Regions from separate parts of the Streptomyces sp. NPDC020299 genome, predicted to be linked through region 2. Evidence: predicted binding sites of a transcription regulator. Region 2 holds the regulator's gene; the other holds the start of a gene.

Region 1 (11,969 bases), on a different contig from region 2:
CAGCCGTGGCCGCCACGAACGTCTCGACGAGCAGGACGTGGCCGAAGCGGGTACGGCCACCGGTGAGCGAGTAGGGGCGGACGCGGGCGGGCCTGCGGTCGCCGCCGCGTACCGGGAGCCTGTTCGGCGTGCCGCTGCTCATCGGACGCTCCCCGTCGGGTCGGACTCCATGGATTTACGGAGCTCGCTGCGCAGTTCGGGCGTCAGGACGTGGCCGGCGCGGCCGACGAAGAGCGCCATGTGGTACGCCACCACGCTCATGTCGCACTCCGCGGAGCCGTGTACGCCGAGCAGCGAGCCGTCGCTGATCGACATGACGAACAGGCTGCCCTCGTCCATCGCGACCATCGTGTGCTTGACGCCGCCGAACTTCATCAGCTTCGCGGCGCCGACGGTGAGGCTGCCGATGCCGGAGACGATGGTGGCGAGGTCGGCGGAGGAGCCACGGGGGCCCCTTCCTGGGCGGGCCTGGTGGGATCCCGCCGCCGCGGTGGGGTCGGAGGACAGGAGGAGCAGGCCGTCTGAGGAGACCACGGCGACGGACTGGATGCCGGGGACTTCCTCGACCAGGTTGGTCAGCAGCCAGTGCAGGTTGCGGGCCTCCCTGCTCAGTCCGAAGGTACTGGGCGCGGTCAACTGCTTGCCTCCTCGACTGTGCCCCCCGTGGCTTGTTCTGTTGTGGAGATGTCCGCCGTCTCCGCTTCCGCTCGGCGATAGCCGGCTTGGGCGCCCTGGCGGAAGCCGCCGAGCCTGCGGCGCAGGGCTTCGGCGTCTACGGAGCCGCTGCGTTGGCGTGGGGCCTGGGTGGGGGCGGTGATCTTGGGGGTGCGCTTGGGCAGGCCCTTGGCGGTCAGTTGCTCTTCGTCGGCTGTGCGGGTGTGTTCTTGGGCGGGGCCCGCCTCGGCTTCGCCTTCGGCGGGTTTGTTCCCACCCGCACCACCCGTGCCGCTTTCGTGGTCGGGTGCGGGTGGCCCCTGTGGGGGCTGCGCGCCGACGGCGGCTGCGGGTTCGTGGGTGGGGGTGCGTGGGCCCTGGAACGGCTTCGCGTCGGCGGCGGGTGCGGGTTCGGGGGACGGTTCGGGGGTGGGGGTCAGGTCTGGGAGTAGGAGTTCCATCGTGGACTCCGCGGGGGTTTCCGGGGGCTGGACCGGCTGGTGGTCCGCGGGGGCGGGTACGGGGGGCTCCGCGGCCGGTGCCTCACGTACCGCGCGCTCCGCCAGGGTGACCAGTGGGTCCCCAGACGTGGAGCGGGTGGGCAGGACGTTGGAGTTGGCCTCGGCGTTCGCGCCCGGGAGGGAGAAGGTGTGGGGGCCGCCCGCCGTGGTGGCGGGGGCGGGTACGGATGCCGTCGGCGGGGCGGTCAGCAGGGGCGCGGGCAGGACCACCACCGCCGCGATGCCGCCCTGCTTCTGTTCGCGGAGCTGGACGCGGGCGCCGTGGCGGTGGGCGAGGCGGGCCACGACGTACAGGCCGAGGCCGAGGCCCTCCTCGCCCTCCTCGTCGTAGGGCGACTCGGCGTCGAAGGCGGCGAGGCGGGAGTTGAGGCGCTCCAGGCGTTCGGTGGCCATGCCGATGCCCTCGTCCTGCACGGAGAGCATGACCTCGCCGCTCTCCAGCAGCCAGCCCGAGACCTCGACGTGCATGTCGGGCGGGGAGAACGAGGTGGCGTTCTCCATCAGTTCGGCGAGGAGGTGGGAGAGGTCGTCCGCGGCGAAGCCCGCGACGTGGGCGTGCGGGGGCAGGGCGGCGATGCGGACGCGTTCGTAGCGTTCGATCTCGCTGACCGCCGCCCGGACGACGTCGACGAGCGGGACCGGGCCCGGGTGCTGCTGAACGTGCTCGGTGCCGGCGAGGACCAGCAGGTTCTCGCTGTGGCGGCGCATGACCGTGGCGAAGTGGTCGAGCTTGAAGAGGGTGGACAGGCGCTCGGGGTCCTGCTCGCGGTCCTCCAGGCCCTCGATGACCGCGAGCTGGCGTTCGACGAGGCCGAGCGTGCGCAGGGCGAGGTTGACGAAGGTGCCGCCGATGCTGGTGCGCAGGCGCTCCAGCTGGGCGGCGGAGTCGGCGAGTTCGGCGCGCAGTTCCTCCCGGGCGTCGGCCATCCGCTGGCGCTGGCCGACCAGGTGTTTGCGGTCGGTCTCCAGGGTGGTGATCCGCTCATGGAGGGCGGCGGCATGCGCGTGCAGGGCGTTGACGGAGCGGACGACCTGGGCGAACTCGTCGTTGCGGCCGGTGAACTTCACCGGCTCCGCGGCGGTGGGGTCCTCGGCCTCGGCCAGGCGGGCCGAGCCCCGGCGCAGGACCGACAGCGGGCGGGTGAGGGTGCGGGCCATGGCGGTGGCGATGCCGACGGCGACCAGCAGCAGGGCGCCGAGGACGGCGATCCGGATCTCCAGCGCGGTGACGTCGTCGTCGCGCAGCTTGGCGAGGTCCTTGGTGCGGTGGTCGTAGAGGGCGGACTCCGCGCCCCCCATCAGGTCGACCCGGGCGGACAGGGCCGCGTCGAGCTTCTTGGCGCTGGTGCCGAGGTCGCCGTCGCTCAGCGTCGGCTGGTCGGTGAGGGAGGCGAGGTACTTCTCGGCGGAGTTGACCTCGGGGCCGGTGACGGTGGAGTCGTACGAGGAGACGGCCGTCTTGGGCGCGGTGTCGTGGAAGTCGGCGAGGGCCGCGTCCGAGCGCAGCCTGGCCTGCTGGGCGGCGGCGGTGAGGGCGTCGCGCTGCTTCTTGTCGGCCGCCGAGGTGGTGGTGGTCGTGGTGGGCAGGCCGGTGGTGGGGCTGATGACCGTCTGCTCGCTGGTCGGCACGTTGAGGGCCGCGAGGAGCAGGCCGCGGGCGGCGGCGGACTGCTGGACGGCGGTGTCCAGTTCGGCGAGCGCGTAGGCGCCGGAACCGGCCCGCGGGGGCATCTGCTCGGCCAGCTGGTCGGCGAGCCCGTGGAGTTCGGTGATGGCGGCGGAGTAGGCCTGGTGCGCTTCGAGGGCGGTGTTCTTGCCGCTGAGCGCGGCCCGGCGTACGGCCGCGATGCCGTCGAGGTCGGTGCGCAGGGAGCCGGGTGTGTCGCTCTCGGAGCGCAGGTCCTCGACCTGCCGGTCGACGCGGGCGCTGCGCTGCTCCGAAGGGGCCTTGGACTTGGGGCGGCCGGCCGCGATGTAGGAGGTGACCTCGTCGCGTTCGTCGGCGAGCGAGTGGGCGAGGGAAAGCGCGTCCTGGGTGCGCTGGGCGAGGGTCACCAGCTCCTGGGAGTCGCTCAGCTGCCCGGAGGCGGTGAGCAGGGAGGGCGCTCCCGCCCCGGCTATCGCGGCGGCCACCACGGTGACGGCGACTATCAGCCGGTTGCGTACGTGGGTGGGGCGGCCGGTGCCGACGGGGGTGCGCTCGGCGCCCTCTTCGGAGGCCGTCTGCTTGCCTGTGCGCCGAGGCCGCTTTTTCTGCACCGGTGCTCGCATTCCTGAACTCGTCTACCCATGGGCCCGGGTGGCGCCCCGTCACATCGGTGCCAAGTGGTACTCACACCCGGTACGGTCCGTCCCCCGACCCTCCCAGCGCCGGTGGTCAGTGGTCGGGCATCACCTGGCTCGCCACCCAAAGGAGTGAACATCGGCCGGGAGTTGGCGGGCAAGTTCCGCAGGCGCGTACAGGTACCTTGCGCGGTGGGCCGGTTGGACGCGGGCGGCAGGCTTTGGCAGGATTCGCCACCACGTCTTCCCGGAGGGTGTCATTCCGTCCCAAAACAGGCGCCTGACCTGCGGGGCGGCGGGAATTCCGTGACCGTTGCCAGCCTTTGGCGGACCTTGTGAAGGGGTCGTGCAGACTGGCCGAATGCGTACTGAACTCGTTTCGGAACCCGGTGACGCCACCCGACCCAACGAGGACTTCGCGGCGGTCGGGCTACCGGCCTCCGGGCAGGGTGGCTGCGTCGTCGTCCTGGACGGCGTCACCCCGCCGAAGGGCGGGACGGGGTGTCTGCATTCCGTCGCTTGGTTCACCGCCCGGCTGGGCGGCGCGCTGACCGAACTGACCGTTTCGCTGCCGGATGCGACGCTTACGGAAATACTCGCCCGGGCGATCCGCCGGACGGCCGAGGCACACGCGGCCACCTGTGACCTTTCTCACCCGCGTACCCCGCAGGCGACGGTGGTCCTGGTCCGCTGGACCCCGGACGCCGTCGACCACCTGGTCCTCTCCGACTCCGCCCTCCTCCTGCGGTCCCCGGACGGCACCGTCACCCCCGTCCTGGACGACCGCCTCGACCGCCTCCCCCGCGCCTGGCTGGTCAGCGACGCCGTCTGCGATGCCCGCGCCCGCAACAAGGAGGGCGGCTTCTTCACGGCGGCCGCGGACCCGGACGTCGCCGTCCGCGCGGTCACCGGCAGCCTCCCCCGCCACGAGGTCCGCGCCCTGGCGGCGCTGACGGACGGCGCGACCCGCTGGGTGGAGAAGTTCGGCGAGGGCGACTGGGCGGCCCTGTTCGACGTCGTCCGCAAGGAGGGCGCCCGGTCCCTGATCGACCGGGTACGCGGGCTGGAGGCGGCGGACCGGGACGAGCGGGCGTTCCTCGGGCGCAGCAAGACGCACGACGACGCGACGGTGGCGTACGTGGAGCTCTAGAGGGCCAGGAGTGGTCCCGGCCGCTCGGCCGCTTCTCGCGGCTTGTCTCGCTCGCGGCTACTTCTCCATGACCCCGTTCAGCTCGCGCAGCAGTCGCGCCAGTTCCGCCACCTCTCGCCGGTCCCAGTGGGCGAGCTGGCTGACGTAGCGCGCGCGGCGGGCCTCCCGGACCTTGCCGACCCGGCCGCGCCCCTCGTCGGTGAGGGCCACCAGCCAGGCCCGCCCGTCCGCCGGATCCGGCTCGCGGGCGACGAGGCCGAGCTCCTCCAGGGCGCGCAGCTGGCGGGACATGGTGGCCTTGCCGACGCCGATGTAGGCGGCGAGCGCCGTGGCGCGCTGGCGGCCGTGCTCGTCGAGGCGGACGAGCAGGCCGTACGCGGCCGACTCCAGGTCAGGGTGGACCTCCCGGGCCATCTCGCCCTGGTTGGCGCGGGCGCGCCGCAGGAGCACCGTCAACTCGCGTTCCAGGGCCAGGAACTCCTGGTCCGCACCGCTCGGCGTCACCTCGGCGGCCACGGGTTGCCCGCCGCCGTTCGCGTCCTCGTGCACGTCAGCACTCCTGCTCGGTTTCCCGGTCCTGAAAGTTTCTGCCAGATCTCGTCATCGCCGCAGCTACGTAAGTATTTCGCAGGCGTAGACCAACGGCGGCATCCGGACCCCCTTCCACGCCGTCTTCTACGTGCGTAGCTTCAATGGCAGGCATTCAATGGCATGCCCACGCCAGCGCTGCAGGCGTGGGTCACCGTGGGCCCCCCACTCCCCCACCTCCCCACATCTCCCCCCTCCTCGTCTCGGAGGCGCGTCATGCCCGTGCTCAGATCCGGTTCGGTCGCCGCCGCCCTGCTCGCGGCCCTCTCCCTCACCCTGCCCCTGTCGCCCGCGCACGCCGCGAGCTTCCCCGCCCGCGGCTCCGCCCGCATGGGCATGGGCGTCCTTGCCCACGACGGCCAGGACGGCAGCCCCGCCCCCACCGCCGCCGCCCAGACCGAGGGCGTCGACGTCTCCGCCTACCAGGGCAACGTCGCCTGGTCGACCCTGTGGAGCAGCGGGGTCAAGTGGGCGTACACGAAGGCGTCGGAAGGCACGTACTACACGAACCCGTACTTCGCCCAGCAGTACAACGGCTCCTACAACGTCGGCATGATCCGCGCGGCCTACCACTTCGCCACTCCGGACACCACGAGCGGGGCGGCCCAGGCCGACTACTTCGTCGCTCACGGCGGCGGCTGGTCCAAGGACGGCAGGACCCTGCCCGGCACCCTCGACATCGAGTGGAACCCGTACGGCGCCGCCTGCTACGGCAAGTCCACCAGCGCGATGGTCAGCTGGATCGCCGCCTTCCTGGACAGGTACAAGGCGCGTACGGGACGGGACGCGGTCATCTACACGGCCACCAGCTGGTGGTCCCAGTGCACGGGCGACTACGGCGGCTTCGCGTCGGACAACCCGCTGTGGATCGCGCGGTACGCGTCGGACGCGGGCACGCTGCCGTCGGGGTGGTCCTTCTACACGATGTGGCAGTACACGTCGTCCGGGCCGACGGTCGGGGACCACGACAAGTTCAACGGGGCGCTGGACCGCGTGGTCGCCCTCGCGAACGGCTGACCGGCCGGCTGGCTGACCGGCTGACGTACGGCGAGGGCCCGGGCCTCCCTCACGGGACCCGGGCCCTGCCTTTCCGGACGCGTCCGTCACGCCGCGACCGGAACCTCCGGCGTCGCCTCGCTCGTGGCGGGCGCGAGCGCCAGCTCCAGGACCTGGCGGACGTCGGTCACGGCGTGGACGGCGAGCTTGTCCAGCACCTCGGCCGGGACGTCGTCCAGGTCGGGTTCGTTGCGCTTGGGGATGATCACGGTGGTCACCCCGGCGCGGTGGGCGGCGAGCAGCTTCTGCTTCACGCCGCCGATGGGCAGGACCCGGCCGGTCAGGGAGACCTCGCCGGTCATCGCCACGTCCGTGCGGACCAGCCGGCCGGACAGGAGCGAGGCGAGTGCCGTGGTCATCGTGATGCCGGCGCTCGGGCCGTCCTTCGGGACCGCGCCCGCCGGGAAGTGGATGTGCACGCCCCGGTCCTTGAGGTCGGCGACGGGCAGTTCCAGCTCGGCGCCGTGAGAGCGCAGGAAGCTCAGCGCGATCTGCGCCGACTCCTTCATCACGTCGCCCAGCTGACCGGTGAGGGTCAGGCCCGCCGCGCCCGTCTCGGGGTCGGCGAGGGACGCCTCGACGTACAGGACGTCACCGCCCGCGCCGGTCACCGCCAGGCCGGTCGCCACGCCCGGGACCGCCGTACGGCGCTCGGCCGGGTCCTGGGCGGACTCGGGCACGTGGTGCGGCCGGCCGATCAGAGAGCGCAGGTCGCCGTCGGTGACGGTGAACGGCAGCTCCCGCTCGCCCAGTTCGTGCTGGGCCGCGACCTTGCGCAGCAGCCGGGCGATCGACCGCTCCAGGTTGCGCACGCCCGCCTCGCGCGTGTACTCGCCGGCGAGCCCCCGCAGCGCGCTCTCGTCGAGGGTGACCTCGTCCTTGTGCAGGCCCGCCCGGTCCAGCTGGCGCGGGAGCAGGTGGTCGCGGGCGATGACGACCTTCTCGTCCTCGGTGTAGCCGTCCAGCCGGACCAGCTCCATGCGGTCGAGCAGGGCCTCGGGGATGGCCTCCAGGACGTTGGCGGTGGCGAGGAAGACCACGTCCGACAGGTCCAGCTCGACCTCCAGGTAGTGGTCCCGGAAGGTGTGGTTCTGAGCCGGGTCGAGGACTTCGAGGAGGGCGGCCGCGGGGTCGCCGCGGAAGTCCGAGCCCACCTTGTCGATCTCGTCGAGCAGGACGACCGGGTTCATCGAACCGGCCTCCTTGATCGCGCGGACGATCCGGCCGGGCAGCGCGCCGACGTACGTACGCCGGTGGCCGCGGATCTCGGCCTCGTCCCGGACACCGCCGAGGGCGACGCGGACGAACTTGCGGCCCATCGCGTGGGCCACGGATTCACCGAGCGACGTCTTGCCGACGCCGGGCGGACCGACGAGGGCCAGTACGGCACCACCGCGCCGGCCGCCGATCACGCCCAGGCCCCGGTCGGTACGGCGCTTGCGCACCGCCAGGTACTCGGTGATCCGCTCCTTGACGTCCTCCAGTCCCGCGTGCTCGGCGTCCAGGACGGTCTTGGCGCCCTGGATGTCGTAGGCGTCCTCGGTCCGCTCGTTCCACGGCAGTTCGAGGATCGTGTCGAGCCAGGTGCGGATCCAGCTGCCCTCGGGCGACTGGTCACTGGCCCGCTCCAGCTTGTCGACCTCCTTCAGGGCCGCCTCGCGGACCTTCTCGGGCAGGTCGGCGGCCTCGACGCGGGCACGGTAGTCGTCGGACTCCTCGGCCGAGTCCTTGGAGTCGCCGTTCAGCTCGCGCAGTTCCTTGCGGACGGCTTCCAGCTGGCGGCGCAGCAGGAACTCGCGCTGCTGCTTGTCGACGCCCTCCTGGACGTCCTTGGCGATGGTCTCGGCCACGTCCTGCTCGGCGAGGTGGTCGCGCAGTTGCTGGGTGGCGAGCTTGAGGCGGGCGACCGGGTCGGCGGTCTCCAGCAGCTCGACCTTCTGGTCGGTGGTCAGGAACGGCGAGTAGCCGGAGTTGTCGGCGAGCGCGGAGACGTCGTCGATGGCCTGGACGCGGTCCACGACCTGCCAGGCGCCGCGCTTCTTCAGCCAGCTGCTGGCGAGGGCCTTGTACTCCTTGACGAGTTCGGCGGCCTGACCCGGCAGCGGGTCCGGCACGCTCTCGTCGATCCTCGTGCCCTCGACCCACAGGGCCGCACCCGGCCCGGTGGTCCCGGCGCCGATCCTCACCCGGCCGCGGCCGCGGATCAGGGCGCCCGGGTCGCCGTCGGCGAGCCGGCCGACCTGCTCGACCGTGCCCAGCACACCGGTCTTGGCGTACGTCCCCTCGATGCGTGGCACCAGCAGCACCTTGGGCTTCCCCGGCGCCGACCGGGCGGCGGCCTGTGCGGCCTCCACCGCGGCGCGCACCTCGGAGTCGCTCAGGTCCAGCGGGACCACCATCCCGGGCAGCACGACCTCGTCGTCGAGCGGCAGAACGGGCAGGGTGAGTGGTGTGGACGCCGTGGACTCAGCAGTCATGATCTCCCCTTGGGCAGTCAAATTGAGCTATGCCGACTCAATGCTTGTGAGCCCTTGATTGTTCCCCAAGGGGTGTTCGCTGTGAGCGATCACTTCGTCGGCCGCGACTTCGACCCCTCTTAAAAGCAGTTGCCGCCCGCCCCGGCATTCCCCGTACCGTGCCCCCGATGACGACCGACACCGCGGCGCTGCTCGCCGCCTACGACGCCCAGATACGCGCCGTTCCGCCCGCTCCGCCGCCCGGGATCACGCACGAGTACGACGGCGAACTGCTGCGGGTCGTCGGGGATTTCCGCGGCTTCCTCAGCGCGCCGCGCGATCTGGGCCTGCGCGGGCGGGAGCTGGACGAGCTGATCGCGCGGCAGCGGGACTTCTTCGCGGCGCGCGGCGAGGCGGTGGAGTGGAAGATCCGCGGCCACGACGCCCCGGCCGACCTGACCGACCGGCTGCGCGCGGCGGGGTTCGTGCCCGAGGAGCAGGAGACGGTGCTGGTGGCGCCCGTGGCGGAGCTGGCCGTGCGGCAGCCCGTACTGCCCGACGGCGTCACACTGCGCCGGGTCACCGCCGAGGCGGACATGCACCGGATCGCCGCCCTGCAGACGGCCGTATGGGACCAGGACATGAGCTGGCTCGCCGAGCATCTGATCGGGCGGCTCACGGTCGGCCCGGACGACATCTCCGTGCACGTCGCCGAGGCCGACGGTGAGATCGTCTGCGCGGCCTGGCTGCTCTTCCGCCCCGGTACGGAGTTCGCCGGCCTGCTGGGCGGCTCCACGCTCGCCGAGTGGCGCGGCAAGGGCATCTACCGCGCCATGGTCGCCACCCGCGCCGGCCTCGCCGCCGCCCGCGGCATCAGATACCTCAACGTCGACGCCTCCGCCGACAGCGCCCCGATCCTGCGCCGCCTGGGCTTCTACGCGGTGACGACGACCACGCCGTACGTGTGGTCGCCGGAGGGGCGGGCCTAGGGCCCTAGGGGGTACCTGGCGACCTGGGCCGAGAGGTCAGGAGACCGTGCGGCCCAGGAAGGCCAGCAGGCGGGTGTGTGCGGGGGCGCCGGGGGGTGCCGGGGTCTCCTCGGCGAAGATTCCGGGGACCCGGAAGGCGTCGAAGCCGTCCATCTGCCGCACCGTGCGGAGCAGTCCCTCGCACAGTTCCTCGTCGAGCAGCGCCCGCCGGTCCGTCGCGATGGCCAGGTCGACGCCGTGCACGCAGACCTCGGTGAGGTGGATCTGCGCCGCGAGCGGCCCGGGCACGGCTCCGAACGAGAGCCGGAGGGTGGTGTCGAGGGCGCCGGGCCGGTTCCAGGTCGCGCGGTCCAGCTCGGCCGCCGAGGCGTACGCGGCCTTCGGGTCGTCCGCAAGCCAGTCGGACTCGTGGTCGGCCTCGGGTTCCCTGCCGTCCAACTGGGCGGCGAAGATGCGCATGCCGCCCACGGTGTGGTTGAGCAGGGCGCGCGCGTCCCATTCCGCACACGGCGTCGGCAGCGTCCACTGCTCGTCCGAGACCCCGTTCACCACCCGCCCGGTCATCGTGATCGCCCGCTCCATACGCCGTACCGCCTCGGTCATCCGGGCCTCCCCCGTGCGCTTCCGTCATGCCTTCGCGAGGTCATCGCTACACCATCGGGACGGAGTTCATAGGCAATCCGCTGAGACTGCCGGGGGAGTGACAGCGACTCCAGGGGTCGGTACGCGGGCGGGGCCCGGGCGTCGAGCGGTGATCGCGGGCCGCCGTGGTGGCGGCCGAGGCAGCGTTCCCGGCGGCTGGGAAGACGGGGTGGCGATGGAGCCCCGTCTCGGCGGTCCGGGCGCCGGCCAGGCTACGGCTGGGCGTCGCGGCCCAGCACCTTGGCTTCGTCGACGCCTCCCGTACCGACACCCCGCCCGGTTCGCATACGTCGCCACGTGCAGCGTGCAGTGTGCAGTGCACACGAGGCCACCATCCCGGAGCGGAAGTACGCCCACGCGCGCGTGCCCGAGCGGCCGGGGCCGCCCGTCCCCTTCGAGGACGGCGTCAGGCTGGAGGGAACACCGGCCCCCGGCTGGCCAATCGCCGGCATGGCGCGAGCCCCGCGCAGCGGGAGGCGGCGGCCGGAGTCAGGTGGTGCGGGTCCGCTGCCAGTGTCTGACCAGGGGCCAGGTGGTGACGCCTATGGCCAGGGAGATCAGGTGGCCCCAGTTGGTCATCGGGTCGGTGAAGGCGATCAGGTCCTGGATGATGATGCCGCCGGCCAGGGCGAGCAGGGGCCAGCGCAGCCAGGGGGTGAGGAGGCCGGCCAGGGAGCCGACGCCGGCTGCCACGCCGAAGCTGATGCCGTAGTCCAGGCGGTGCAGGGAGCTGTGCGGCAGGTGCCCGGCGAGGACCGCGAGGCCGACGGGCACCTCGGTGGCGAGGGTGGCCAGTACGTGCCCGAGCAGGAAGATCCCGGCCGCGCGCAGTCCGCCTGTCCGCCGTTCCAGCGCGGTCAGCACGAGCACGAAGGCGAGCGCGTACGGCGAAAGGAGCCCGCCGGCGATCCACAGCGCGCTCGCCAGCAGCACCAGCACGGGCGAGCGCAGCAGATGTGCAACGTCCGTGCTGGAGGCCTGGTGGAGGGCGTGCACGAGGGACGGGTCGGCGTACTCGGTGAACAGCGAGGTCAGGGCGAGCACGGCCGCGTAGCCGACGGTGAACGGCGTTCCGGTGGGGGTGGGCAGCAGCCGCCAGGGGCGGAAGGCGGGGGCCGGGGCTGGGAGCGGGCGCGCGACCGCTGCCGCCGCGGGGCCGCTCGCCGTCGCCGGGACGCGCTGGCGCGGCACGCCGTCCAGCAGTTCGGCCAGTTCGGCGGACGGGCGGCCGTCTTCGGAGAGGGGCGGAAACGGGGCCGTCGTGGCGGCCCTCGCGGTCGGTTCCAAGGTGAGGCGCTCCCTTCCGTTCCGCCCCACCCTTCGCGCCCCACCCGTCGCTGTCTATGACCGACACCACGCGAGGCCGGATTCACAGGAACCTCTCATCCTCGTCCTGCGTCCGCGCGGGCGGCCCGCCTCCCTCTGCCGCGGCTCTCGGCCGGCACCCCGCGGGCCACCCGTAATTCGCCTGCCCGCCAAGCCCCGTTGGGGCAGGATGGCGCCATGGTAGCCACCTACGACATTCCCGTGGTCCTGGACCGTCGCGAGGGCCCGTACGGGGAGGTGGTGCTGCGCCGCCACGGCGAGTTGCTCCAGATCATCGCCAACGGCTGCTTCCTGATGGACACCT
Region 2 (11,969 bases):
ACGAGCACCGAGCGAAACAGTCTGTTACGCATAGTCGGCTTCATCCTCACTTGAAGGTCCCCTTTTCCCCCGTCAGGTACGACGATGGCTCATTCGGGCACGTGGTGGCCACAGAATCAGTGCATCATGTTCCTGCATGTTCAGGATATTGGGGGGTGGAGATTTGGTGACGAATCGGTCAGAAGCGGCACATCCCCATGCGATGACCCACCTGTGTGAAGAAGGCAGCCGCCTCTACGCCACCGCTCTCAGTACGGGACGCATCGCCCGCTCGGACACGGACGCCGCCCCCTGCCTGATCGAATTCGCCCTGCTCCACCCCGATCCCGACGACCCGGCCTGGTTGCGCCCGGTGCCCCCGGCGGTCGCCCTCGCCCAACGACTCAACCCCATCGAGCGGGAGATAGCCGAGCACAGGCGCCTGTCCGTCCAACTCGCCGACGTGTTCGAGCCCTTCATGGCCCTCAGCACGGTGGTGACGACGACCAGCGACTCCATCACGGTGCTGGAAGGCAGCGACCGGATCAACGCGGCCCTCAACCTCGCCACCTCCCAGTGCCAGACCGAACTCGTCACGGTGCAGCCGTCCGACCGCATCTCGGAGACCAGTCTGCTCCAGGGCCTGGAGCGGGACCGGCCCCTGATCGAACGTGGTGTGAAGATTCGGAGCCTGTATCAGCACACGGCCCGCTACAACCCGGAGAAACTGGCCTACGCCGCCCATCTGTCGGACGGCAAGATCGAGTACCGCACGATCGACGAACTGGTCGAGCGCCTGATCATCTCCGACGGCACCGTCGCCTTCATCCCGGTCCGCGACGACCACAAAATCGCGCTGGAGCTGCGCCACCCCGGCCTGGTCCGCTACCTCATGAAGGTCTTCGAGTATCTGTGGGACCGGGCCGTCCCGATGAGCGCCGGCGGCCCGTACGAGGTCGACTCCGAGGGCATCACCGAGATCCAGCACTCCATCGCCAAGCTCCTGGTGGAAGGCCATGTCGACGAGGCCATCGCACGCCGCCTGGGCATGAACGTACGAACCTGCCGCGCCCACATCGCCAAGCTGGCCCAGGCCCTCGGCAGCGGCAGCCGTGCCCAACTCGGCTACCGCATCGCCCAGTCCGGGATACTGGACCAGTCGATTCCGGGGGAGGGCGTCACCCGGTGACGAACCCGGGCACCGAGCACACCGAGCACTCCGTCGAGGAGTTGTGCCCCGCGGGGGTGAAACTCTACGAACAGGCCCTGCGCGAAGGGCACATCTCCGCCCAGGAGGCCGTCGGCACCCCCTGCCTCCTTGACCACGGCCTGCTCCACCCGACCGTCGAGGACCTCGGCCGACTGGAGCCCATCACCCCCGCCATCGCCCTGAACCGGCTGTTGCGCGGCTCCCGGGCTCGTGTCGATGAGGAACGGCGCCGCGAGAACCGACTGGTCGAACAGTTCGAGACCCTGATACGGATCGACGGCCGGCACCCCTCGGCGGACGCCCCGACCCTGCGGCTCCTGCACGGCACCCGGCGGATCAACCAGGCCCTCACCGAGGCCATGGCCGAGGCCGAGGACGAAGTCCTGTGCATCCAGCCGCACACCGGAATCGTCGGCGAGCGCGGCGACATCGCCCACTCCCTCGCCTACGAACGCGACCAGGCGTTCCTCGACCGCGGCGGCCGCAACCGCGCCCTGTATCAGCACAGCATGCGCCATCTGCCGAGCGTCTGCGCCTATGTCGAGCAGCTGAAGGGCGACACCGAGGGCCGCAGCCTCGACGAGCTGACCGACCGTCTCGTCGTCATCGACCGCTCGGTCGCCTTCATCCCCGCGGACGACGAGGGCGGCCTCGCCCTGGAAGTGCGCCATCCGGCGCTGATCAAGTACTTCGTCACGACCTTCGAGGTCCTCTGGCAGCTGGCCACCCCGATGTTCCCCAAGGCCGAGCGCCGACCGTCGTACAACGGGGTCACGCCCCGTCAGCGGGCCATCGCCGCCCTCCTCGTCGAGGGCCACACCGACGCCGTCATCGCCGACCGCCTCGGCATGAACGTGCGCACCGCCCGCGACCACATAGCCAAGCTCGCCGCCCTCCTCGGCAGCGAGAGCCGTGCCCAGCTCGGCTATCTCATCGCACGGTCGGGGATTCTCGACCCGGAAGGGTGACCGCGGCCGGCGCCGCCGTGCGGGGTGGGCCGTCCAGGCCCACCTGGGCTATGCGTACGCCCAGTTGGGTACGGCTGGCTGCCCCCAGGGTCTCCGACAGGCGGGCGATGTGGGCACGGCAGGTGCGGACGCTGATACCGAGCCGCTCGGCGATCACCGCGTCCTGGTGGCCCTCCGCGAGCAGAGCCGCGATGGACTGTTCGCGGTGGGAGATGCCCTCGATGCCGGTGTCGGGCAGCGGCGCGGTCAGCGGTATCGCCAGCCGCCACAGTCTTTCGAAAACCGTCACCAGGTATTCGACCAGCGCGGGGTGGCGCAGCTCCAGCGCCATCGTCCGGTCGGCGTTGGCGGGGATGAAGGCCACCGTGCGGTCGAAGAGGATCAGCCGGTCGATGACCTCGTCCAGGGTGCGGGCCTCGACCGCGTCACCCATCAGCTCCAGGTAGTTCAGCAGCCCCTGCCCGTGCCGGGCCACGTGCGTGTACAGGTCGCGCATGCGCACACCCCGGCCGCGCAGCTCCAGCGCCCGGTGCAGGCCCTCGGTGAGCTCCGCCTCCCGCCGGATGCCGCCGGGCTGCACGGTGAGCACCTCGGTGGTGCACGCCTCGGTCGCCTCGTCCATCGCGGCCTGGATCCGTGACAGCCCGTCCAGGACGCGGATGGCGGTGCCCTCCGCCGAGGCCGCCGCGGAGGCCTGCAACTGCCGTCCCAGGCCCGCGTAGCGCTCGAAGGCGGCCACCGCCGAGCCCACCCGCCGCTGGCTGTCCCTGACCTCGTCGTACACCCCGCGCAGCAGCCGGGTCATGACCTCCTGCGGGGAGGTCGGCACCAGCCAGTCCATGTCGTCGGGGTCGGGGTGCAGCAGCGCCAGGTCCAGCAGGCAGGACACCGCCTCGGCGTCCGCGCGCGCCACACGGCCGCGCCGTACGGCCCGGGAATACACGCGGTCCCCGGCCTCGCACAGTCGGTCGGCACCGTGGGGATGCTCCTCCGTCCCGTGCCCGGCCATCGCCCATTCCACCCCTGGTTTGCTGCCACATCCGCAGCGCAACTATGCGCGGCCCCGACCGGGTCCGCAACACGGCTCTCCGGGCCACGGCCGCCGTAAACCACCGGAATGACCCGCTATCCTCCGGCCCCCGCCCATCACATCGCAACAAGCTGAGGGGGGCGGAATCGAACGCCACAGGGGGCGTCATGGTGTCCGCCGGAACGCGACAAGGCGCCCACCCTCGCGGGTGAACGCCTTGTACCGCGGCACATTGACCGGGAAGCGGGATACTTCGAAGTGGCTGCTTCGAAGTGGCTGCTTCGAAGTGGCTGCTTAGAGTGGGCTACTTCAGACCGATGGACGCGCAGGCCGCCTTGTACTTGGCCGTGCAGATGTCGTCCACCTTGTAGATGCCGTCCGCGATGACTGTGCTCTTGATGGTCTTCCGCGTCAGGGCGTTCACCGTGACCAGCTGGGCGGGGATGTCCTTGTCGGTCGGGCTGTCGACCTTGTCGCGGGTGAGGGCGTCGAACTGGATGTCATGGCCCTGGATCCGGGCGACGGCCATCTCGGCGGCGGCCTCGGCCTCGTCCGGGTAGGGCTTGTAGACGCTCATGTACTGCTCGCCGGAAACCACCCGCTGCACCGCCGTCAGCTCCGCGTCCTGACCGGTGACGGGGGGCACGGTGGTGACGCCCGCGTTCTTGAACGCCTCGACGATGCCGCCGGCCATGGCGTCGTTCGCGGAGTAGACGGCGGCGATGTTGTCCTTGCCGATCGAGTTGATCGCCTTGGTCATCTCGGTCCGGGCGAGCTTCGGGTCCCACTTGTCGGTGTCGTAGCTCGCGGCGATGGTCACCTTGCCGTTGAGCTCGGAGAGCGCGCCCTGCTTGAACTGCTTGGCGTTCGGGTCGGTGGGCGAGCCGTTGATCATGACGACCTTGTCGGAGGTGTCGGCCTGCGAGCCCAGCGCCTCGAGCAGCGTGCGGGCCTGCACCTCGCCGACGAGCTCGTTGTCGAAGGAGACGTACGCGTCGATCGGGCCCTCGGACAGCCGGTCGTAGGCGATGACCGGGATGCCCGCGTCCTTGGCCTTCTTCACGGTGGGCGCGATGAGGTGCGAGTCGACGGCGTCGAGGATGATGACGTCGACCTTGTCGTCGATCATCTTCTGCATCTGGGCGGTCTGCACCTTCGCGTTGGCACCCGCGTTCTGGTACTCGGTCTTGCCCTGCTTCTTGGTGAGCTCCGTGACCTTGGCCTTGATGATCGGGTAGTCGAACTCCGCGTACCGCGTGTTCGTCTTCTCCGGCATCAGCACGCCCACGGTGATGTCGTTGCCCTTCGTCGGGCTTGCGTCGCTCGAGCTCCCCGTCGCGTTCAGCACACCGCAGCCGGCGAGCGAGAGGGAGATCGTGGTGGCGGCCACGGAGAGGGCGATACGACGCATTCGAGGGCTCACTTCAGGTGCGTTCGGGACGTGGCGGCTCCTATGCCACCCAGATGTCTGAAAAGCCAACGCGGAGGCCCCCACCGGCGTCAAGCGGAATCACTTAACGAGTGCGCAACACCACGCTCCGCTGCACCTGTGAAGGCTCAGCGGAATCGCCTCCAAACGCCCTTTACGGGCCCTCCACCCAACGGGAGTTCACGTGGAGGCAAAGAGCAGTACAACCGACTCCGTCCCTCCCGGGCCGTGATCGTCGGCAACACGAACGCCTGCCGGGTCGTCGTACAGCCCGAGCAGAGGATCGAACGAACCCGGCCAGACGCAGTGACAGACACGACGACAGAGAAACGACAGACAAACGACAGACACAACGACAGCCGCACCGCCACCCGCTGACGGGCCGCACGGAAAAGGGCCCGGAGTCGCCTCCGGGCCCTCTGCCGCACATGGGCGGGTCAGTCGCTCTGCTGCTGCCGCTTCGGCCGCCAGACCACCAGGGCGCTGGTCTGCTGGACCTCCTGGTACGGGACCAGGTCCCGCCGGTAGGAGGCGTGCACGGCGGCCTCGCGCTGGCGCATGGTGGCCGCGGCCCCGTCGAGGGCCGCCTGCATTTCCGCCACACGGGACTGGAGGGCGGCGACCTGGTTCTCCAGTTCGATGATGCGCTTGATGCCGGCCAGGTTGATGCCCTCGTCCTGCGACAACTGCTGGACGGTGCGCAGCAGTTCGATGTCGCGGGCCGAGTAGCGGCGGCCCCGGCCCGGAGTGCGGTCGGGCGAGACCAGCCCCAGGCGGTCGTACTGGCGCAGCGTCTGGGGGTGCAGGCCGGAGAGCTGGGCCGCCACCGAGATGACGTAGACCGGGGTTTCCTCGGTCAGTTCATACGGCCCACGGAAATTGTCACTGCGTCGACGGCCGTCCATCCCACTCAAGCTCCCTTCGCAGCCTCGAACAGCTCGGCCCGCGGGTCCTCGCCCGCGGTCGCCTCGCGATACGCCTCGAGCGCGTCACGAGCCTTCCCCGTCACGTCCCTGGGAACACTCACCTCGACGGTGACCAACAGGTCGCCGCGGGTGCCGTCCTTGCGGACCGCGCCCTTGCCCCGCGCCCGCATGGTGCGGCCGTTGGGCGTGCCCGGCGGCAGCTTCAGCGTGACGGCGGGGCCGCCGAGGGTCGGGACCCGGACCTCGCCGCCGAGGGCAGCCTCGGCGAACGTCACCGGGACGGTCACCGTGAGGTTGTCGCCCCTGCGGCCGAACACCGGGTGCTCGCCGACGTGCACGACCACGTACAGGTCGCCCGCCGGTCCGCCCCGCTCGCCGGGCGCGCCCTTGCCGCGCAGCCGGATGCGCTGCCCGTCGGTGACGCCGGCCGGGATGCGGACCTGCATGGTGCGGGAGGACTTGGCCCGGCCGCTGCCCTTGCACTCCAGGCAGGGGTGCTCGGCCATCAGGCCGCGTCCCTTGCAGTCGGGGCAGGGGTCGGTGAGGGAGAACCCTCCCCCGGAGCCCCGGGCCACCTGGCCGGTGCCGACGCAGGTCGGGCACACGCGGGGCGTGCCGTTCTTGTCGCCGGTGCCCGAACAGGCCTTGCACGGTGCCTGCGAGGACATCCTGAGCGGGACCGTGGCCCCCTCGATGGCCTCCGTGAAGCTCAGCGTGACCTCGGACTCGATGTCCTGGCCGCGCCGGGGCTGGGTGCGCGTGGTGCCCGCGCCGCCGCCCCGGTTGAACAGGCCCCCGAAGACGTCACCGATTCCGCCGCCGAAGCCGCCGCCCCCGCCCTGGGGGCCGCCGGCGCCGCCCGCGCCGCCCGCGCCGCCTCCGAAGAGGTCGCCCAGGTCGAAGTTGAACGATCCGCCGCCCGCGCCCGGCCCCGGGCGGAAGCCCCCGTTGCCGAACAGGGCGCGTGCCTCGTCGTACTCCTTGCGCTTCTTCGGGTCACCGAGGATGTCGTTCGCCTCGGAGATCTCCTTGAAGCGGTCCTCGGCCTTGGCGTTGCCCTTGTTGGCGTCCGGGTGGAACTCGCGGGCGAGCTTCCGGTACGCCTTCTTGATCTCGGCCTCGGTGGCGTCCTTGGGGACGCCGAGGACCTTGTAGTAGTCCTTCTCGATGAAGTCCTTGGTGCTCATCCCCGACGCCCCTCCTTCCCTGCTCGGTTCGTGTCGACGTCAGCCCTCCTCCGGGCCACCGCTCTCCTTGTCATCAGCCGCCGGGCTCTCCTCGGACCCCTCGGCCTTGACCGTCTGCGCCCCGGGCTGCGGTTCGGCCACGGCCACCCGCGCGGGGCGGATGGTGCGCTCGCCGATGCGATACCCGGGCTGCAGAATCGCCACGCACGTCGTCTCGGTGACGTCCGGCGCGTAGCTGTGCATCAGGGCCTCGTGGATCGTCGGGTCGAAGGGCTCGCCCTCCTTGCCGAACTGCTGGAGGCCCATCTTGGCGGCGACGGTCTCCAGCGACTCGGCGACCGACTTGAAGCCGCCGACGAGTTCGCCGTGTTCCCGCGCGCGGCCGATGTCGTCCAGCACGGGCAGGAGCTCGGTCAGGAGGTTCGCGATGGCGATCTCCTTGACCGTGATCCGGTCGCGCTCCACGCGGCGGCGGTAGTTCTGGTACTCGGCCTGGAGTCGCTGGAGGTCCGCGGTGCGCTCACCGAGCGCGGTGCGCACCTGGTCCAGCTGGGCCACCAGGCCCGCTGTCTGGCTCGCGTCCCCGGCCGGGGCCGCCTGCTCCTTGGAGGAGGAGGCGGCCTTCGGCTCGGCGTCTTCAGGGGTGGCGCCGGAGGGGACGTCGGGCTTCTCCTCGAAGCCCGGGGTCTCCTCCGTCACGCGGCACCGTCCTTGCGCTCGTCGTCGACGATCTCCGCGTCGACGACGTCGTCGTCGGCCTTGGCCTCACCGGCACCGGCGGACTCAGCCCCGGCGGCCTGCGAAGCCTGGGCGTCGGCGTACATGGCCTGGCCGAGCTTCTGGGAGACGGCCGCGACCTTCTCCGTGGCGGTGCGGATCTCGGCGGTGTCCTCGCCCTTGAGGGCTTCCTTCAGCTCGCCGATCGCGTCCTCGACCTCGGTCTTGATCTCGCCGGGGACCTTGTCCTCGTTGTCCTTGAGGAACTTCTCGGTCTGGTAGACGAGCTGCTCGCCCTGGTTGCGGGACTCGGCGGCCTCGCGGCGGGCGTGGTCCTCCTCCGCGTACTTCTCGGCCTCCTGGCGCATGCGGTCGACCTCGTCCTTCGGCAGCGAGGAGCCGCCGGTGACGGTCATCTTCTGCTCCTTGCCGGTGCCGAGGTCCTTCGCCGTGACGTGCATGATGCCGTTGGCGTCGATGTCGAAGGAGACCTCGATCTGCGGGACGCCACGCGGCGCCGGCGGCAGACCGGTCAGCTCGAACATGCCGAGCTTCTTGTTGTAGGCCGCGATCTCGCGCTCGCCCTGGTAGACCTGGATCTGCACGGACGGCTGGTTGTCCTCGGCCGTCGTGAAGATCTCCGACCGCTTGGTCGGGATGGTCGTGTTGCGCTCGATGAGCTTGGTCATGATGCCGCCCTTGGTCTCGATACCGAGGGACAGCGGGGTGACGTCGAGGAGCAGGACGTCCTTGACCTCGCCCTTGAGGACACCGGCCTGGAGCGAGGCGCCGATGGCGACGACCTCGTCCGGGTTCACACCCTTGTTGGCCTCCTTGCCGCCGGTGAGCTCCTTGACGAGCTCGGCCACGGCGGGCATACGGGTGGAACCGCCGACGAGGACGACGTGGTCGATCTCGCCGAGGGCGATGCCGGCGTCCTTGATGACGTTGTGGAACGGCGTCTTGCAGCGCTCCAGCAGGTCCGCGGTCAGCTGCTGGAACTGGGCGCGGGTGAGCTTCTCGTCCAGGTGCAGCGGGCCCTCGGCGGACGCGGTGATGTAGGGCAGGTTGATCGAGGTCTCGCTGGACGAGGACAGCTCGATCTTGGCCTTCTCGGCGGCCTCGCGGAGGCGCTGGAGGGCCATCTTGTCCTTGGCCAGGTCCACGCCGTGACCGGACTTGAACTGCTGCACCAGGTAGTCGACGACGCGCTGGTCCCAGTCGTCACCACCGAGGTGGTTGTCACCGTTGGTGGCCTTCACCTCGACGACGCCGTCGCCGATCTCCAGCAGGGACACGTCGAAGGTGCCGCCACCGAGGTCGAAGACGAGGATCGTCTGGTCGTCCTTGTCGAGGCCGTACGCGAGCGCGGCCGCGGTCGGCTCGTTGACGATGCGCAGGACGTTCAGACCGGCGATCTCGCCGGCCTCCTTCGTCGCCTGGCGCTCGGAGTCGTTGAAGTACGCCGGGACGGTGATGACCGCGTCGGTCACCTTCTCGCCCAGGTAGGACTCGGCGTCGCGCTTCAGCTTCTGCAGGATGAAGGCGGAGATCTGCTGCGGGTTGAAGGGCTTCCCGTCCAGCTCCATCTTCCAGTCGGTGCCCATGTGGCGCTTGACGGACCGGATGGTCCGGTCCACGTTGGTGACCGCCTGGCGCTTGGCGACCTCGCCGACGAGCACCTCGCCGTTCTTGGCGAAGGCGACGACGGACGGCGTGGTCCTGGCACCCTCGGCGTTGGTGATGACGGTGGGCTCGCCGCCTTCGAGAACGCTGACGACGGAGTTAGTCGTGCCCAGGTCGATGCCGACCGCACGTGCCATGGTGAATTCCTCCAGCTGACTTGAGTGGAACAGGCTCAAGTGTGCACGAGGGGGCCCGCCCGGTCAACAGACATGAGTCGGGCGGACTCAAGTCTTATCCGTTCCTTACACGCAAGGCGCCGCTGACCTGCGCGGATGTCCGGGTGGACGTATGCGCGGAGGGTTGCGCGGCCACCCGAATGCCCGTCTGCGCCGGCGCTCGCACACCCGTCTGCGTGGCTGTCCGCATGCCCGTCTGCGTGGCCGTCCGGCGGCGCCCGTAGGCGGGTACGCGCAGCAGCCCGAGCACCACCACGGACGCCCCGCCGACCACCCACAGCACGGCCGGCTCCCCCGCCCAGCCGCTGTGTACGAGCACCCCGACGACCACCGCCGCGAAGGCCCCGGCTCCCAGCAGCACGGTGGCCCCCGGCGGGGTGAGCCCGAGCCTCCGCAGCCGGTGGGCCAGGTGGTCGGGCCCGCCGCGCAGCAGCGGGCGCCGGGCCATCAGCCGGGAGAGGACCACGAGGACCACGTCCGCGGTGGCGACGGCGGTGAGCGGGAACAGCACCCGCACGCTGGACCCGAGCGGGTACCCCGCCCGGGCGAACACCGTGGCGGCGGCGAGCAGGAAGCCGGTGAACAGCGACCCGCAGGCGCCGAGCCCGATCCGCGCGGGCGGCCAGTTGTGCATGAGGAACCCGGTGAGGGCGGCGGCGAGCACGCTCAGCAGCACCGCCAGCCCGTCCATCACCTCGGCCGCCGCGCACGCCCCCGCCCCGAAGGCCGTCACCACACCGACCGTTCCCGCGAGCCCGTCGGCGTGGTCCAGCGCCCGGAAGGCGAGCGTGACGAAGACGATCCAGCCCACCGCCAGCAGCCCGGCGAGCAGCCCCGTCTCCTCGTACGGCACGACACAGGCCGCCGCCACCGCCGCACCGGCGACCAGTACCCGCGCCCGCAGCCGCCACACATCGGCGACCAGCCCGAGCGCGGCGACCCCGGCCCCGGCGACCAGCAGGTCCCCCACTCCGTCCCCGAGCGGCGCGACCCGAGACCACTGCCCCATACCGGCGACGAGGCAGGTGACGGCCACCACGGCCAGTCCCCCGAACAGCGGCATGGGCCGCTGCCGCCGCCGGTCGACGACCCCGGCCCGCAGGACCGGCCCTCTCAGCAGCGCCGCGAGCACGGCGGTCAGGAGGAGGGCGGTGGTGGCGGCGAGGATCCCGTAGAGCACGGCAATAAATTAGGCGCGAAAGGAGCGATTGTGGATGAATAACACGATCAGATTGCCCGCCGAGTGGGCGGCTCCATCGCGGGAAGGACCTCCACCCAGGGGCCACCCAGGCACGCCTCAGCGACCCAGATCACCCCGCGCCCGGCTGCATCCGGACGGAAGATGGGGGTAGTCTCAGACGGACTGCATAAGTTACCGCTTAGTAATGTTGCTCAGTTAATTCGAGGCCGCCTCAGGAGCCCCAATGCAACTCGCCGCGATCATCGTGTCGCTGGTCCTGATCGTGGTCGGCGTGGCACTGTTCGGCCGCGCCCTCCTGCAGATCTACAACTTCATGCGGCTGGGCCAGCCGGTACCGGCCGGCACGCGGACCAACGATCCCACACAGCGCACCATCACCGTGGTCAGGGAGTTCCTCGGCCACACCCGGATGAACCGCTGGGGCATCGTCGGCGTGGCGCACTGGTTCGTGGCGGTGGGCTTCTTCACCCTGCTGCTGACGATCGTCAACGCGATCGGCCAGCTGTTCCAGGCCGACTGGATCCTGCCGGTCCTCGGCGACTGGGCACCGTACAACGTGTACGTCGAGTTCATCGGCACCATGACGGTGGTCGGCATCCTCGCCCTGATCGCCATACGCCAGCTGAACCACCCGCGCAACCCGGGCCGCAAGTCCCGCTTCGCCGGCTCCAACTTCGGCCAGGCGTACTTCGTCGAGGCCGTCATCCTCATCGTCGGTGTCTGCATCTTCATGCTGCACGCCCTCGAAGGCGCCCAGCACCACGTGGACGGCTACGAGGCGTCGTTCTTCATCTCGTACCCGGTGGTGCACTGGCTCGCGGGCATGGACGTCTCCACGCTCCAGAACCTCACCTACTTCTTCGCCGGCCTGAAGATCGCGACCTCGTTCATCTGGATGATCACGGTCGCCCTGAAGACCGACATGGGCGTGGCCTGGCACCGCTTCCTCGCCTTCCCGAACATCTGGTTCAAGCGGAACGCGACCGGCGAGACCTCCCTGGGCGCCCTGCTCCCGATGACGAGCGGCGGCAAGCCGATCAACTTCGAGGACCCGGGCGACGACGACGTCTTCGGCGTCTCGCAGGTCGAGCAGTTCTCCTGGAAGGGCCTGCTCGACTTCTCCACCTGCACCGAGTGCGGCCGCTGCCAGTCGCAGTGCCCCGCCTGGAACACCGGCAAGCCGCTCTCCCCCAAGCTCCTGATCATGTCCCTGAGGGACCACGCGCACGCCAAGGCGCCCTACCTGCTCGCGGGTGGCGGCAAGACCATGGAGGGCGAGGAGAAGGCGTCCGAGGAGCAGCTGAAGGACGTCCCCGCCGCCGCCCTGGCGGAGGCCGAGCGCCCGCTGATCGGCACCGCGGAAGAGAACGGCGTCATCGACCCGGACGTGCTGTGGTCCTGCACCACCTGCGGCGCCTGCGTCGAGCAGTGCCCCGTCGACATCGAGCATGTCGACCACA

The links. The regulator HspR, encoded in region 2, represses chaperone genes until heat shock. The targets are predictions, from matches to a motif close to TTGAGNNNNNNNNNCTCAA.
Positions count from the first base shown of each region.
Region 1: lon (endopeptidase La) is a predicted target of HspR. The motif match lies at 8,752-8,770, and genes of this name have one in related genera.

Region 1 covers NZ_JBIRWL010000020.1:155,609-167,577, reverse strand. Annotated here, with positions in the region: gene ACH45E_RS37905 (DUF742 domain-containing protein) at 1-142, opposite strand, end outside; gene ACH45E_RS37900 (roadblock/LC7 domain-containing protein) at 139-636, opposite strand; gene ACH45E_RS37895 (nitrate- and nitrite sensing domain-containing protein) at 633-3,446, opposite strand; gene ACH45E_RS37890 (protein phosphatase 2C domain-containing protein) at 3,820-4,608, shown strand; gene ACH45E_RS37885 (MarR family transcriptional regulator) at 4,666-5,157, opposite strand; gene ACH45E_RS37880 (lysozyme) at 5,413-6,213, shown strand; gene lon (endopeptidase La) at 6,300-8,729, opposite strand; gene ACH45E_RS37870 (GNAT family N-acetyltransferase) at 8,897-9,697, shown strand; gene ACH45E_RS37865 (TIGR03086 family metal-binding protein) at 9,734-10,300, opposite strand; gene ACH45E_RS37860 (rhomboid-like protein) at 10,829-11,626, opposite strand; gene ACH45E_RS37855 (spermidine synthase) at 11,843-11,969, shown strand, end outside.
Region 2 covers NZ_JBIRWL010000003.1:481,498-493,466, reverse strand. Annotated here, with positions in the region: gene ACH45E_RS10205 (helix-turn-helix transcriptional regulator) at 203-1,168, shown strand; gene ACH45E_RS10200 (helix-turn-helix transcriptional regulator) at 1,165-2,157, shown strand; gene ACH45E_RS10195 (LuxR C-terminal-related transcriptional regulator) at 2,120-3,166, opposite strand; gene ACH45E_RS10190 (substrate-binding domain-containing protein) at 3,492-4,598, opposite strand; gene ACH45E_RS10185 (heat shock protein transcriptional repressor HspR) at 5,054-5,521, opposite strand; gene dnaJ (molecular chaperone DnaJ) at 5,527-6,729, opposite strand; gene grpE (nucleotide exchange factor GrpE) at 6,769-7,428, opposite strand; gene dnaK (molecular chaperone DnaK) at 7,425-9,269, opposite strand; gene ACH45E_RS10165 (MraY family glycosyltransferase) at 9,364-10,488, opposite strand; gene ACH45E_RS10160 ((Fe-S)-binding protein) at 10,733-11,969, shown strand, end outside.